Regions from separate parts of the Streptomyces colwelliae genome, predicted to be linked through region 2. Evidence: riboswitches for the same ligand, from Rfam matches in the RefSeq annotation. Region 2 holds a riboswitch; each other region holds the start of a gene.
What was found. A riboswitch is a leader RNA that binds a small molecule or an ion and turns the genes downstream of it on or off. The one in region 2 is predicted to bind S-adenosylmethionine.
Positions count from the first base shown of each region.

Region 1: linked by a shared signal. The riboswitch ahead of ACNFOC_RS02210 (putative leader peptide) and the one ahead of ACNFOC_RS26050 (aminotransferase class V-fold PLP-dependent enzyme) in region 2 are both predicted to bind S-adenosylmethionine.
Region 3: linked by a shared signal. The riboswitch ahead of thrC (threonine synthase) and the one ahead of ACNFOC_RS26050 (aminotransferase class V-fold PLP-dependent enzyme) in region 2 are both predicted to bind S-adenosylmethionine.

Region 1 covers NZ_JBLTJC010000005.1:77,918-82,935, forward strand. The annotation lists gene ACNFOC_RS02195 (DUF6086 family protein) at 76-522, shown strand; gene ACNFOC_RS02200 (MerR family transcriptional regulator) at 748-1,188, opposite strand; gene ACNFOC_RS02205 (MDR family NADP-dependent oxidoreductase) at 1,219-2,238, opposite strand; SAM riboswitch class IV at 2,410-2,523, shown strand; gene ACNFOC_RS02210 (putative leader peptide) at 2,558-2,683, shown strand; gene ACNFOC_RS02215 (ABC transporter substrate-binding protein) at 2,921-4,543, shown strand; gene ACNFOC_RS02220 (ABC transporter permease) at 4,547-5,018, shown strand, end outside.
Region 2 covers NZ_JBLTJC010000132.1:9,519-14,536, forward strand. The annotation lists gene ACNFOC_RS26045 (hypothetical protein) at 1-635, opposite strand, end outside; gene ACNFOC_RS26050 (aminotransferase class V-fold PLP-dependent enzyme) at 664-2,025, opposite strand; SAM riboswitch class IV at 2,191-2,307, opposite strand; gene trpD (anthranilate phosphoribosyltransferase) at 2,383-3,447, opposite strand; gene qcrB (cytochrome bc1 complex cytochrome b subunit) at 3,582-5,018, opposite strand, start outside.
Region 3 covers NZ_JBLTJC010000176.1:12,574-17,591, forward strand. The annotation lists gene ACNFOC_RS30870 (alpha,alpha-trehalose-phosphate synthase (UDP-forming)) at 1-1,130, opposite strand, end outside; gene ACNFOC_RS30875 (glucosyl-3-phosphoglycerate synthase) at 1,236-2,180, opposite strand; SAM riboswitch class I at 2,371-2,527, shown strand; gene thrC (threonine synthase) at 2,545-3,861, shown strand; gene ACNFOC_RS30885 (MoaD/ThiS family protein) at 3,954-4,229, shown strand; gene ACNFOC_RS30890 (cold-shock protein) at 4,661-4,867, shown strand.

The sequences.
Region 1 (5,018 bases), on a different contig from region 2:
CGAGATACCCAAGTGCCCACTACCCACCCGATCTTCTACCCTGCGCCGAAGGGCTATTGAGCAGGGGGATCGACAATGAGCATGTACTTCGACATCGGTGACAAGACACTGTGGAACCCGTCGAACGGCGCCGGACGCCTCTTCCTACGGCAACTCGAAGTCTTCGAGGCGGAGTTGAACCTGCCCTCGGGAATCGGCCAGGGCAAGCATCAGGGCGACCCGGACACACTCGAGGTCGATCCGGCCACCTACGCGGAGTTCGTACGCGAGCTGGTCGCCTGCCACTGCCGGACAGGCCACTCCGTGATCCTCGCGCTCTCCGAGGGGTTCGTGGCAACGGCGGTCGCACTCGCGCGGCGCGCCGGAATCGAGGTGGCGATACCGGAACCGGAAGCCGGCCACATCGGTAGTCGCGTCCAGTACGACATCCAGGTCCCCGCCGACCCCAGGACCGCGCCGACCGCCGTCGCCACCACGCTGGACACCCGGGCGCGGGAGATCGACCGCTGGATGGCCCGCTGAACCGGCACACCCAGGACCGCCCCTCGCCGCCCCAACTCCCTGAACCAGCCTGCCGTTTCCACCTCACGCCGGCACAGCCCGGCCAAAGCCCCGATCGCGGATACGCCCACGGCCGCTTCCCGCACTATCCGTTGCCGTCCGCAGCAGCCCGGAACCCACGATCCTCAACCACCGGAAACGCCACCTGCACGGCGGCGACCCATCCGTCTCCAAGGTCCGGCGGTGTCAGGAACCGGTCCGGGCATCGCTCATGGGGCCGTCCAGGCCGATGAGTTGGCCGACCAGGACACCGAACCGTAGGTCGAGCCCGTCGGCGAGGCGGTCGCGCAACTCCGTCAGCTGGCGGATGCGGGCGTCGAGTTCGGCCAGACGCCGGATAGCCACCTGCGGGACGACGCACTTCTCCGAATAGGGACCCGGGCGGACCTGCGGCACGGTCGGGCTGTCGGGCAGCGCGTCGATGATGTCGATGAGGCGACGCACATCGCCGATGGTGAGGCCGGAGTCCAACAGCCCGCGGACGGCGTGGAGTCGGCGTACGTCATCCTCGCCGTACTCCCGCTGTCCCGACGCCGTACGCCGTGCCGTGACCAGGCCGCGCTGCTCGTAGTAGCGCAGGGTGCGGGTGGTGACACCCACGGCCGCCGCCGCGTCGCCGATGCGCATTCCGTCCTCCGGGAGTCGGGTGGCCGGCGACTACAACTCCACGACCACCGTGCCGATGTGGTGTCCTTCGAGCAGTTCCATCATGGCCCGGGGTGCCTGGTCGATTCCGGACAGGCGGGTGTGCGGGACGGTGACCGAGCCCTCGCGGAGCCAACGGCCGAACGTCTCCGGGTATTCCGCCAGTGCGTCCCGGTGGCGCGCGCCGTTGACGCCGCGGAGCTGGATCCCCCGCACGATGAGCGAGTAGGTGTCGATCTCGACGGGCGCCGTGTTCTCGCCCGACACCTGTGCGGAGAGCGCTCCGATCAGCCCCACCCGGGCACCAGGACGGGCCAGGGCCAGCGCGGCTCGCAACTGCTCCCCGCCGACGGTGTCCACGACCGCGTCGATGCCTTCGGGGGCTGCTTTGCGCAACTGGTCCTCGATCGGGCCCGCCCCGCGCAGCACGACCGCGTCGTACCCCAGTGTCTCGACCAGGTAGTCCGCCTTGCGCTGTGAACTGGTGCTGCCGATGACCCGGTCCGCCCCGCGCAGGCGGGCGAACTGCCCGGCCAGGGTGCCGAGTCCGCCCGCCGCGCCGGAGACGAACACCGTGTCCCCGTCGCGTACTTCGGCTCCCCGGACGACGCCGATCCACGCGGACGGCCCCTGCGAAAGGTACGCGACCAGGTCAGGCAGGACCGTCAGGTCGACGGGCTGCACCGCGTCGGCCTCCACCACGGCGTACTCGCGGAACCCCGCCCAGTGCGACACCAGATCACCGGGGCGCAGTGTCCCGCCCTCGGGAGCCGTCACCACCTCGCCGACGGCCGGAGCAGACAACGGCCGGCCGACCTCGAACGACGGCATAGGCATGCCCGCGTCCCCCCGCATCAGGGTGCGCAGGGAGGCGGCGACGCTCATCAGGCGGTTGCGTACCAGCGCCTGCCCAGGTCCCGGTTGCGGAACGGGAACCTCCATCACGGCGAAGTGGTCCGGATCGAGGGCGCGTTCGGGACGGGCGGCGAGACGCACCTCGCGATGCGTGGCGGGGATGTTCGACGGAGACATCTACGGGCTCCTGAAGGGTTGTTGACGGCCGCACACCTCGCGCGGCGCCCCCGACGTTAGAAGTTGACGCGCACGTCAAGGGCAAGCCGGAGCCGACCGCCCGGTCGCCGCCGCTCACCTGTCCGAACCTGCCATTGACGTACGACGACGTCGCTCCGTACGATCACGATCGGCATCGAGTGTCAGCGTCAAGCCCTGGCTAGCTGACCGGCAACCCTCCGACGCGGTGGGGTGCTCCAGGTGAAAGCCCGGCAGGATCACCGAGGATCTCTGCAAGCGCGAGACCCTGTGGCCGGGGCCGGAGATGTGGAGGACGGTCGTGCGACACAGCAGTGACCCGAGTGTCTCCCCCGCCTCCCTGACGGCCGCGACGGTGTTCTCCCGGTTCTCGCGCCGCCGCCACATCGACCTGCAGCGCTTCACCAGCTGTCTGTGTCGCGCCTGACCGCCTTGACCACGTCCGTCTGACGTCTGTCGCGGCCCGTAGGCGTTTCCCCGCAGCCTCTCGCGGTCCTGTCCGAGTTCACGGACATGTGCCGCAACCGCCGCGCCCTTTCCCTCCCTGCATCCCCAACTGCACTGCCCGTCATCGGCGTTGCGCCGACCGGAGCGGCGCGCCCGTGCGCGCAGCCGTGATCCGCGGGGCACCCCATGCGTAGTGACACGAGTAGGAGCACCCTCCGTGAGAGCACATCCGGACATCCGCCCCACCCGATGGGCGGCTCTGACCGCCCTCCTGACCACCAGCGTCCTGCTCACCGCCTGCGGGTCCGGCAGCAGCGGCGGCTCGGACGGCGGCAGCGGACCGGCGAAGTCCGGTGGCACCCTGACCTTCGCCGTGGGCTCCGACGCCGGCTGCGTGGATCCGCAGCAGGTGGCCAGCAACGACACCATCTACTCGGTGCGTCAGGTCGTGGACTCCCTCACCGACCAGGACCCCGGGACCGGCAAGATCGTGCCCTGGCTGGCGAAGAGCTGGGACATCAGTTCCGACGCGACCACGTTCACCTTCCACCTCAGATCGGGTGTGACCTTCAGCGACGGGTCCGAGCTGACCGCGCAGGTGGTCAAGGACAACTTCGACGCGGTGCCGGAACTCGGCGCCCTGGGGACCCTCGCCGAGGGCTATCTGAGCGGCGTCAAGAGCACCACCGTGGTCGACCCGCTCACCGTCAAGGTGGCCTTCCAGCAGCCCAACGCCCAGTTCCTGCAAGCGACTTCGACGCACTCGCTGGGCATCGAGTCCTCGGCAAGCGTGAAGAAGTCCCCGCAGCTGAAGTGCAGCCAGGGAGTGGTCGGCTCCGGGCCCTTCGTGCTGAAGCAGTACGTGCAGAACCAGTCGGTCACGCTGGCCAGGCGCACCGGGTACGCCTGGGGTTCCTCGCTGTGGCACAAGAGCGGCGAGGCCTACCTGGACAAGGTGGTCTTCAAGGTCGTACCCGAGGCGGGGGTACGGGCCGGCAGCCTCCAGTCCGGGCAGGTGGACGCGATCAGCAGCGTCGGAAAAGCCAACGAGGCGGCCCTCAAGGGCGGCCAGGTCACCCTTCAGCGGCGGGCCAACCCCGGCGTGGTGTTCGGCCTGGCCTTCAACAACTCACGGCCGGCCCTGAAGGACGCACGGGTACGCCAGGCCATCGGGCTGGCCATCGACCGCAAGCAGATCGCCGACACCGTGTTCCCGACCGGAACCCAGCCCGCGACCAGCATCCTGGCGCACACCACACCCGACTACACGGACCTCTCCTCGGACCTGACGACCGACGCGGCCAAGGCGAAGTCCCTTCTGGACGCGGCCGGTTGGAAGACCGGCAACGACGGCATCCGCACGAAGGACGGCAAGAAGCTGAGCCTGACGGTCGACTGGATCCCCAACTCGGCGACCAACCAGCCCGCGTTGGAGCTGATCCAGCAGCAACTCAAGGCCGTCGGTGTCGGCCTGACGCTCAAGCAGCTCCAGGTCACCCAGCTCGCCCCGACGCTCCAGTCGGGTGACTACGACGCGGCGTGGGGCAACGTGACCCGTGCCGACCCGGACATCCTGCGCAGCTCCTTCTCCACCGAGCTGGCCAACTTCTACCGCGTCACGGCGGGCCCGCTGGACACCCCGCTGACCCAGCAGGCGGCGACCACGGATACCACGAAGCGCGCCCAACTCGTCGAGCAGGCACAGGAGTTGATCGTGCGGAACGCCTACTACGCACCGGTGGTGGAACTCCAGAGCCAGATCGGCGTGGCGACGAAGGTGCACGGCCTGAACTTCGACGCCTCCAGCCGGATCCAGCTCCACGACACCTGGATCGGCTGACCCATGCGCCGCTACGCGATCAAACGACTCGCCCAGGCCGTCGGGGTGCTGTGGGCGGCCTACACGGTGTCCTTCCTGATCCTGGACTTCCTGCCCGGCGATCCGGTCACGGCGATGGCCGGTGCCGGAATGGATTCCGGGCAGGTCGATCCGGCCCAACTCGCGGCGTTGCGGCACGAGTACGGCTTCGACAAGCCGATCCTGGTGCAGTACGCCGACTACCTCGGCAAGGCGGTGCGCGGGGACTTCGGCGACGCGGTCTCCACCGGCCGGCCCGTGACCTCGACGCTGGCCGACGCGCTGCCCCAGACACTTCAGCTGACCGGAGCGGCGCTGCTGCTCGCGGTGGTCCTGGGCGGCGGTCTGGCTGTGCTGGCGACGTACACCTCGCGGCGCTGGCTGCGCCAACTGCTGCTGTCGTTGCCGCCGTTGGGGGTGTCCGTACCGACGTTCTGGACCGGTCTGCTGCTCGTGG
Region 2 (5,018 bases):
GCTGGAAGTTCGGTGCGGTGCGCGTCGCCGAGTCGGTCCTTGCCCTCCAAGCGGAGACGAGCGTCCCGCCGCATCTGCCACCACGACGACGGCACGTTCCAATCGGGCAGGTCGATGTCGAGACACGGCTCCGGCATGTCGGCCCACTGGTAGGCCAGTCGCCCACCCGGCACGAACACTCCGTCCGCGTCCGCCGTGAGCGGGCCAAAGGTGACCTGCCGGCCCGCCCCGAGCCGGTCCAGCATCGAGGGCACCTGGGCGTCCGCCACGCGCTGCCGGACATGGTCCACGACGGACCGTATCCACTGGTTCTCGGGGCGTTCCTCGTCCGTCTCCACGATCTGCCATTCGTCGAGGACGAAGCCCTGTTCGACCTCGTCTCCGAACCGCAGCAGGTGCCGGTGGCCGAAGGTGTACCAGGCGATGCTGTGCTGCTCGTCGCGCCGGAAGGTCAGGTCCATGGTGGAACGCCAACGGGTCACGTCCACCCAGCGACGGACCCGCGCACCGGGGACGAGGACGAGCCCCTCCTGGTACAGGTAGACAGGCCTGCCGCCGAGGAGACGTGGCGCACGCCGTACGACCGCCTCGATCAACGGCTCGCCCAGGCCTTCGGCCTCCGCCGTTTCGCTCACCGCAGGTGGAATCCCCACCGCAGGATCATCACACGGCCGGCACGCAACGGCCGTTCTCCGTACGGTAGTTCCACTTCGCACCGTCGGTCACGAGCTCCCGTACCGCCGTCACGAACCGCTCGACGTGCTCGTCCGGGGTTCCCGCGCCGAAGCTGACCCGGATGGCGTTGAGGGACTTCTCGCCCGGGGCTGCCTCGGGGGCGCCGCACTCGCCCTGGGTCTGGGGGTCGGTGCCCAGGAGGGTGCGGACCAGGGGGTGGGCGCAGAAGAGGCCGTCGCGGACGCCGATGCCGTACTCGGCGGAGAGGGCGGCGGCGAAGTGGGAGCTGTTCCAGCCGTCGACCACGAAGGAGATCACGCCCACGCGCGGGGCGTCGTCGCCGAACAACGACAGGACGCGCACCTCCGGGACCCCGGCCAGGCCCGCCCGTACCTTCTCGATCAGGTGCTGCTCGCGCGCGACCAGCGTGTCGAAGCCCGCCTCGGTGAGCGCCTTGCAGGCCGACGCGATGGAGTAGGCGCCGATGACGTTCGGGGAGCCGGCCTCGTGGCGGGCGGCGCTGTCGTGCCACTCCACGTCCACTCCCCCGTCCTCGCGCCGGGTGACCTTGCGGCTGGCGCCGCCGCCCGCGAGGTAGGGGTCGGCCGCCTGGAGCCAGTCGGCGCGGCCGGCGAGGACGCCCGAGCCGAAGGGGGCGTAGAGCTTGTGGCCGGAGAAGGCGATCCAGTCGACGTCGAGGTCCTGGACGGACACCGGGTGGTGCGGGGCGAGTTGGGCGGCGTCCAGGACGATCCGGGCGCCGTGGGCGTGCGCGGCGGCGGCCAGTTCGCGGACCGGCCACAGCTCGCCGGTGACGTTCGAGGCGCCGGTGACGCAGACCAGGGCCGGGCCGTAGGGGTCGCGGGCGGCGAGGGCCTGCTCCAGGGTCTCGACCGCCTGGGCCGGGGTGCGCGGGGCGTTGAGGTAGGTGACCCGGGCGTCCTTCCACGGGAGCAGGGACGCGTGGTGCTCGGTCTCGAAGACGAAGACCTGGCAGTCGGCGGGGAGGGCCGCGGCGAGGAGGTTCAGGGAGTCCGTGGTGGAGCGGGTGAAGATCAGCTGGTCGTCGGGGCGGCAGTCCAGGAACTCCTCGACCGTCTTGCGGGCGTTCTCGAACAGGTCGGTGGAGAGCTGCGAGAGGTAACCGGCGCCGCGGTGGACGCTGCCGTAGTACGGGGCGTAGGCCGCCACGTCGTCCCAGACGCGCTGGAGGGCGGGGGCGCTGGCCGCGTAGTCGAGCGCCGCGTAGGTGACTTCGCCGCCCGTGACGAGCGGGACGGTGACATCCCGGCCGAGAACGGGCAGCTGGTCACAAATGGTCTGGGCGGCGGCAGCGGTGGAGACAGACATGGCGAACTCCCGTGAGAAGCAGGCGAATTCACTGCGCGAGCGGACAGAGCTACGGCGCAGGAAAGGGTGAAGGGGGATGTGCGGAGGTGGGGGCTTCGCGCCCTATCGCATTCGCTTGCTCACAGAGAACTCCCTCGAGACCAGGACCCCTGGTGTCTTTCGAGGGGCCCGCGCTTGCCGCAGACCTCGCTGCCTACGGCCTGGTCTTCACCCGGGGCACCCCGCCACGGACGGAGGGTTGCCGGACAGTCGGCCGGGGCCTCATGACTGTCACTCATGACCTGGTCGGAAAACTTACGCGATGTGATCGTCGCCCCGCAACCCGTGTCCGGATCGCGGGACGACGACCGACGCCCGCTACGCGTTGCTGGCTGCCGCCCAGCGCTCCAGGGTGCTCTTCGCGGCGCCCGAGTCGATCGACTCCGCGGCCTTCACCATCCCGGCCCGGATCCGGTCCGCCAACGGCCCGTCCCCGGCCTCCAGCGCCACCAGGGCCGCCGCCGAGTTCAGCAGTACGGCCTCTCGTACCGGGCCCGTCTCGCCGTCCAGGAGGCGGCGGGCGACGTCCGCGTTGTACTCGGGGTCGGCGCCGCGCAGGGCTTCCACGGGGACCAGTTCGAGGCCGACGTCCCGCGGGTCGAAGGCCTCCTCGGTGACCTTGCCTTCGCGGACGATCCACACCCGGGAGGTGGCCGTGGTCGTCAGCTCGTCGAGACCGTCGTCGCCGCGGAACACCAGCGCGGAGGAGCCGCGTTCGGCCAGCACGCCCGCGATGAGCCCGGCCATGCGGGTGTCGAAGCAGCCGACCGCCGAGGAGGTGACCTTGGCCGGGTTGGTGAGCGGGCCGAGGAGGTTGAACGCGGTCGGCACGCCCAGGTCCCGCCGGACCGCGCCCGCGAACCGCATCGTGGGGTGGAACTTGGCCGCGAAACAGAACGTGATCCCGGCCTCCTCCACCACCTGCGCGACCCGCTCGGGCGACAGCTCCAGGTTGATGCCGAGCCGCTCCAGCACGTCGGAGGAACCGCTCGCCGAGGACGAGGCACGGTTGCCGTGCTTGACGACCTTCGCACCGGCGCCGGCGATCACGATGGCGGACATCGTCGAGATGTTGACCGTCTTGGCCCGGTCACCGCCCGTGCCGACGATGTCGACGGCGGGTCCCGGGATGTGCAGCGGCTTCGCGTGGGCGTACATCGTCTCGACGAGGCCGTTGATCTCCTCGACGGTCTCGCCCTTGGCCCGCAACGCCATCAGGAAGCCCGCGATCTGGGCGTCGGCCGCCTCGCCGCTCATGATGCGGTCCATCGCCCACGCCGTGTCGGCGGTGCTCAGGTCCTGTCCGGCCAGCAGCGCGCTCAGTACGTCGGGCCAGGAACGGGCCGCCGCGGTGTCGCCTCCAGCGGGGGTCACAGCGCTCATACGGCCGCTCCTGAGTGTCGTAGAAACATGGTTCGAAAGACCTCCCCCACCCTATCCAGCCGCAGGCACGGCGAAGGGCCCCGTCCGGTGTTCGGACGGGGCCCTTCGACTGTGGCGTGGCGACGCCTCAGCGATCAGTGGTGGCCGTGGCCGCTCGTGATCTCCTTGTACTCCTCGACGGTGGGCTTGGGGATCTGGGACTCCTCGCCGTAGTACGCCTCGCTCAGCTTGGCGCGCAGCTTCTCGGAACCCTTCACCTTGCGCTCGACACCGTTCTCGTCGACGGTCGCGCCGATCGCGGCCGGCACGTACTGCTCGTGCGCGGTGAGCGTGTGCAGCGCGTCCTGGCTGAGCGGCTCGTGGATCTCGACGAACTCACCGTGCGGCAGGCGCTTGATGATGCCCGACTCGCGGCCGTGCAGCACCTTGTCCTTGTCGCGGCGCTGAAGGCCGAGGCAGACCCGCTTGGTGGCGATGAAGACCAGCACCGGCACCACGAAGAAGCCGACGCGCACAGCCCAGGTGATCGAGTTGATCGACAGGTGGAAGTGCGTGGCCCAGATGTCGTTGCCGCCACCGACGAGCAGGACGAAGTACCACGAGATCCACGCGGCACCGAAGGCCGTACGGGTCGGGACGTTGCGCGGGCGGTCCAGGATGTGGTGCTCGCTCTTGTCGCCGGTGACCCAGGACTCGATGAACGGGTAGACCGCGATCGCGACCAGGACCAGCGGGAAGATGATCAGCGGGATGAACACACCCAGGACGAGCGTGTGACCCCAGAAGTTGATCTCCCAGCCCGGCATGAAGCGGATCAGGCCCTCGGAGAAGCCCATGTACCAGTCGGGCTGGGCGCCCGTGGACACCATGTCCGGTCGGTAGGGACCCATGGCCCAGATCGGGTTGATCGAGGCGATCGCCGCGACGGCCGCGATGACACCGAAGACCAGGAAGAAGAAGCCTCCGGCCTTGGCCATGTAGACCGGCAGCAACGGCATGCCGACGACGTTGTTGTTCGTCTTTCCGGGGCCCGCGAACTGCGTGTGCTTGTGGTAAAAGACCAGGATCAGGTGGCCGACCACCAGGCCGAGCATGATGCCCGGCAGCAGCAGGATGTGGATCGAGTAGAACCGCGCGACGAAGTCGCCGCCCGGGAACTCGCCGCCGAAGAGGAAGAACGACAGGTACGTGCCGACGATCGGCACGGACAGGACCGCGCCCTCCATGAAGCGGACACCGGTGCCGGAGAGCAGGTCGTCCGGGAGCGAGTAACCGGTGAAGCCGGTGAACATGCCCAGGACGAACAGCAGGAAGCCGAACAGCCAGTTGACCTCACGCGGCTTGCGGAACGCGCCCGTGAAGAACACGCGCATCATGTGCACGAACATGGCGGCGAGGAAGATCAGCGCCGCCCAGTGGTGGATCTGCCGGATCAGCAGACCACCGCGCACATCGAAGGAGATGTGCATCGTCGAGTTGAAGGCCTCCGACATCAGCTGCCCCTGGAGCGGGACATAGCTGCCGTGGTAGGTCACCTCGTTCATCGACGGGTGGAAGAACAGCGTCAGATA
Region 3 (5,018 bases), on a different contig from region 2:
GGGTTCACCAGGGCGACGTCGGCGAGGCGGTACGCGGCCAGCGAGCGGGCGAAGTCGTCCTTGACGTGCAGGACGACCGGGGTCCAACCCGCCGTCCCGTACCGGGAGTTGATCTCGTCCGCCACCCGCTGCACCTCGGCCGTGTAGTCACGGTAGACGGCGAGGTCCTGCCGGGAGGGGTAGGCGAACGCCACGTGGACGACCCGCTCCAGCAACTCCGGGTGGTCGTCGAGGAGTTGGCGGTACGCCAGCAGCCCGCGCACGATGTTCTTGGACAGCTCGGTGCGGTCGACCCGAACGATCGCCTTCCGGCCCGCGCCGATCTCCTCGCGCAGCGCGACGATGCGCTCCTCCACGTCCGCCTCGTGCGAGCGGGCGCGCAGGAAGTCGGCGTCGGCGCCGAGGCCGTGGACGCCGATCCGCGTGTCACCCGGGCCCCCGGCGAACTCCGTACAACAGGCCGCGAACGCGTCCGCCCAGCGGTGGGTGAGGAAGCCGAGCCGGTCCGCGCCGAGCATGCCCGTCAGCAGTCGCTCACGGATGTCGTCCGGCAGCATCCGGAAGTAGTCCGCCGGTGCCCACGGCGTGTGCGAGAAGTGGCCGATGCGCAGATCCGGCCGCAACTCCCGCAGCATCCCCGGCACCAGGCACAGGTGGTAGTCCTGCACGATCGCGACGGCACCCACCGCCGCCTCCTGGGCCAGCGCCTCCGCGAACGCCCGGTTGTACGTCTCGTACGACGCCCACTGGCGCCGGAACTCCGCGTCGAAGACCGGCTCCAGCGGGGTCTGGTACAGCATGTGGTGGACGAACCACAGCACGGAGTTGGCGATGCCGTTGTACGCGTCGGCGTGCACGTCGGCCGGGATGTCCAGCATCCGTACGCCGTCCTCGCCGACCCCGCGCCGTACGGCCTCGCGGTCGCCGTCGGACAGCGCCGAGCACACCCACAGCGCCCCCGCGTCCGGCCCGATGGCCGACAGCCCGGACACCAGCCCGCCGCCACCCCGCCTGGCGCGCAGCGAACCGTCGTCGCCCACCTCGTACGAGACGGGACCGCGATTGGACGCGACGAGCACCTGAGCAGCACCGCGAGGGGGCGTGGAAGCCGTAGAAGCCGTGGAAGCCATACGCCACAACCTAGCCCGGCCCGGAAACGCTCAAACGTACGGACGGCCGTCGGCGGACTGTATGAGTCCGTATACGACCGTCCGTGAGCGTCTGTAACTGTGCGGTTATGCGACCTTGCGTGACTGGTACTCGGTGATGTCCGCCATCGGCGGGCGTTCCTCCGTGTCCACGGAGTACGTGCGCGGCTCGAAGCCGTCCGGACCCCGCTCGAACTGGGTCAGGGACGGCCGGATGAGGTGACCGCGGGCCAGCCTCAGCTGTGCCGTGCGGTAGATCTGCGCGGCCATCCGGCCCAGGGCCTGCCCGTCCTGGTGCCGGTGCTTGCGCACGCCCACGTCGACCTGGGCGAGGGCGTCCAGGCCCACCAGGTGCAGCGCGTCGACGAGCATGCCCAGCTCGATGCCGTACCCGACGGGGAACGGCAGTTGTTCGAGCAGGGAGCGGCGGGCCGCGTACTCGCCGCCGAGCGGCTGCACGAAACCGGCCAGCTGCGGCCAGTGCATGTTCAGCAGCGGGCGGGCCATCATCTCGGTGACCCGGCCGCCCTGGCCGGCCGCGCCGCCGAGCGGGCGGTCGTACATCGCCTTGACGAGGTCGACGCCGGGGTCGGTGAGCAGCGGGCCCACGATCCCGGTGACGAAGTCGGAGGAGAACTCCTTCAGGTCCGCGTCGACGAAGGCGACGATGTCGCCGCTGGTGACCAGCAGCGAGCGCCACAGCACCTCGCCCTTGCCGGGCACGGCGGGTATGCGGGGCAGGATGTCGTCACGGTGCACGACCCGGGCGCCCGCCGCGGCGGCCACCTCGGAGGTGCGGTCGGTGGACCCGGAGTCGACGACGACGATCTCGTCGACGAGCGGGACCTGCTGCATGAGGTCGTGACGGATGATCGCGACGATCTCGCCGACCGTCGCTTCCTCGTTGAGCGCGGGCAGCACGACGGACACCGACTGGCCCGTACGGTGCTTCGCGGCCAGGATCTTGTGGAGCGGCCGGTCGGTCATGGACCAGGAGCGGGTGCTCAGCCAGTGCTCGACTTCCTTCAGCACGTTGCGCGGCTCCTCTGCGTTCTCTCGGCGAGTAGTGGTCACGTTGTGTGTGTGATCCATCTCGCGGTTCGGACGGCTCACTCAACTGTCCTGGCCTTCGGTTACAGTCTTGAACAACGCTGATGACCATCGCATGTCGGGGGTCGTCAACGCTCACGCAAGTGACACAACCGCATACACAACTGAACACCGCTCATCCAGAGGGGCAGAGGGATACGGCCCGATGAAGCCCCGGCAACCCTCCAGCCGGTCTTGGCACGCAGCTACACGCTGACGTGGTGAGGCTCCCGGCTCGGGAAGGTGCCAAATCCGTCTCACGGCGAGATGCGTCGTGAGGAAGATGAGGAGAAAGGGCCTCCCCTCCATGGCTGCGCAGACTGTCGCAAGCACCACGAACTCCACGAACACGGACACGAACTCCGCGAACGCCGTCGATCTCGGCCCCGCCACCGCGCTGTCCTGCCGCGAGTGCGGACACCGCGTCCCGCTCGGTCCGGTCTTCGCCTGCGAGGAGTGTTTCGGCCCGCTGGAGATCGCCTACGACTTCTCGGCCTACGACACCGAAGAGCTCCGCAAGCGCATCGAAGCGGGCCCCGCGAACATCTGGCGTTACGCGCCCCTGCTGCCCGTCCCCGCCGACGTGGCCGACAAGCCGAACATCAACCCCGGCTGGACCAAGCTCGTCCAGGCCGACAACCTCGCCCGCGAACTGGGCGTCGACGCGGGCAAGTTGTTCGTCAAGGACGACTCCGGCAACCCGACGCACTCCTTCAAGGACCGCGTCGTCGCCCAGGCCATCGAGGCCGCCCGCGCCTTCAACTTCACCACCCTCTCCTGCTCCTCCACCGGCAACCTCGCCGGCGCCGTCGGTGCCGCCGCCGCCCGGGCCGGCTTCCGCTCCTGCGTGTTCATCCCGCACGACCTGGAGCAGGGCAAGGTCGTCATGGCCGCGATCTACGGCGGCGAGCTCGTCGGCATCGAGGGCAACTACGACGACGTGAACCGCTTCTGCTCCGAGCTGATCGGTGACCCGGCGGGCGAGGGCTGGGGGTTCGTCAACGTCAACCTGCGGCCGTACTACGCCGAGGGCTCCAAGACGCTCGCGTACGAGATCTGCGAGCAGCTGGGGTGGCAGCTCCCGGACCAGCTGGTCGTACCGATCGCCTCCGGATCGCAGCTCACGAAGATCGACAAGGGCTTGCAGGAGCTGATCAAGCTCGGGCTCGTCGAGGACAAGCCGTACAAGATCTTCGGCGCGCAGGCGGAGGGGTGTTCGCCGGTTTCCGTCGCGTACAAGGCCGGGCATGACGTCGTACGGCCGCAGAAGCCCAACACCATCGCGAAGTCGCTGGCGATCGGGAACCCGGCGGATGGTCCTTATGTGCTGGACATCGCCCGGCGGACCGGTGGGGCTGTCGAGGACGTCAACGACGAGCAGGTTGTCGACGCGATCAAGTTGCTGGCGCGGACCGAGGGGATCTTTGCGGAGACCGCGGGTGGGGTGACCGTTGGTGTGGCGAAGAAGCTGATCGAGAACGGGCTGTTGGACCCGACCCTCACGACGGTGGTCCTCAACACGGGCGACGGGCTCAAGACGTTGGATGCGGTTGCCGGTACTGGGCTCACCGCGACGATTCGCCCGAGTCTTGAGTCGTTCAGGGAAGCTGGACTCGCGTCCTAGCGTCGTTGTCGTCTGCGGGCCCGGTGGGGGCTGGTCGCGCAGTTCCCCGCGCCCCTAAAAGCAAAAGCCGCACCTGACCGGAGGTCATCAGCATGAGCGTTAGTGTCCGCATCCCTACCATTCTCCGCACCTATACCGGCGGGCAGGCCGAGGTGACCGCCGAAGGTGCCACCCTCGCCGAGGTCATCAGCGACCTTGAGAAGAACCACACGGGGATCTCTGCCCGCGTACTCGACGATCAGGGCAAGCTGCGGCGGTTCGTCAACGTGTATGTGAACGATGACGACGTGCGGTTCGAGCAGGGGCTGGAGACGGCCACTCCGGACGGGGCCGGGGTGTCGATCATTCCGGCCGTCGCCGGTGGCTGATAATTACCCTCGGTAACGCCGATTACCAAGAGTTCATAGAATTGCCCCCTCCGTGAGAGAAGCGGAGGGGGCAATTCTGTAGGGTTGAGCGGGGTACAGTTGGGGAACCCGCTCCACTCCGCATGCCGGACGCATATGAGTACCGGCTCCGCGTGCGATGAGAAGTAGCCAAAGTGTGCAGACCTTTTGCGCGTTATGTTCCCTTTATCGGGCCCGACTTGCCCTGAAGTCGGACGAATTCTCCGTAAATTCCCGACCGGTCCTGCCCTGAATTCTCGTCTGATTGACCTGTTGCAGACGGCAGTTGGACAGATACATTCGGCCGCGGTCGACGCGTTCCGGCGCACGCCCCCAAACCTGTGGGGGGTGAGGTCTGACCCGGATCCGCGAAGTGCGGGTCCGTGCAAGGGCCAGTAATAGGGGAGTTAGGCATGGCTCAGGGCACCGTCAAATGGTTCAACGCGGAGAAGGGGTACGGCTTCATCGCGGTCGACGGTGGTGCGGATGTTTTCGTCCACTACAGCGCGATTCAGATGGACGGCTACCGCACCCTGGAAGAGGGTCAGCGGGTCGATTTCGAGATCTCGCAGGGTCAGAAGGGGCCGCAGGCGGACATGGTCCGGCTCGCGACCAGCTGAAGCACGCGCCGACGAACAGCAGCGACGTTCTTCGTTCCTCACCGAAGGGCTCGTACTCCTGGGGGGTCACCTCCTGGGGTACGGGCCCTTCGTCATGCCCGGAGCCGGAGGTCGGAGCGGGGCCGGCGCGGGGGCTGGAGCGGGGGTCGGA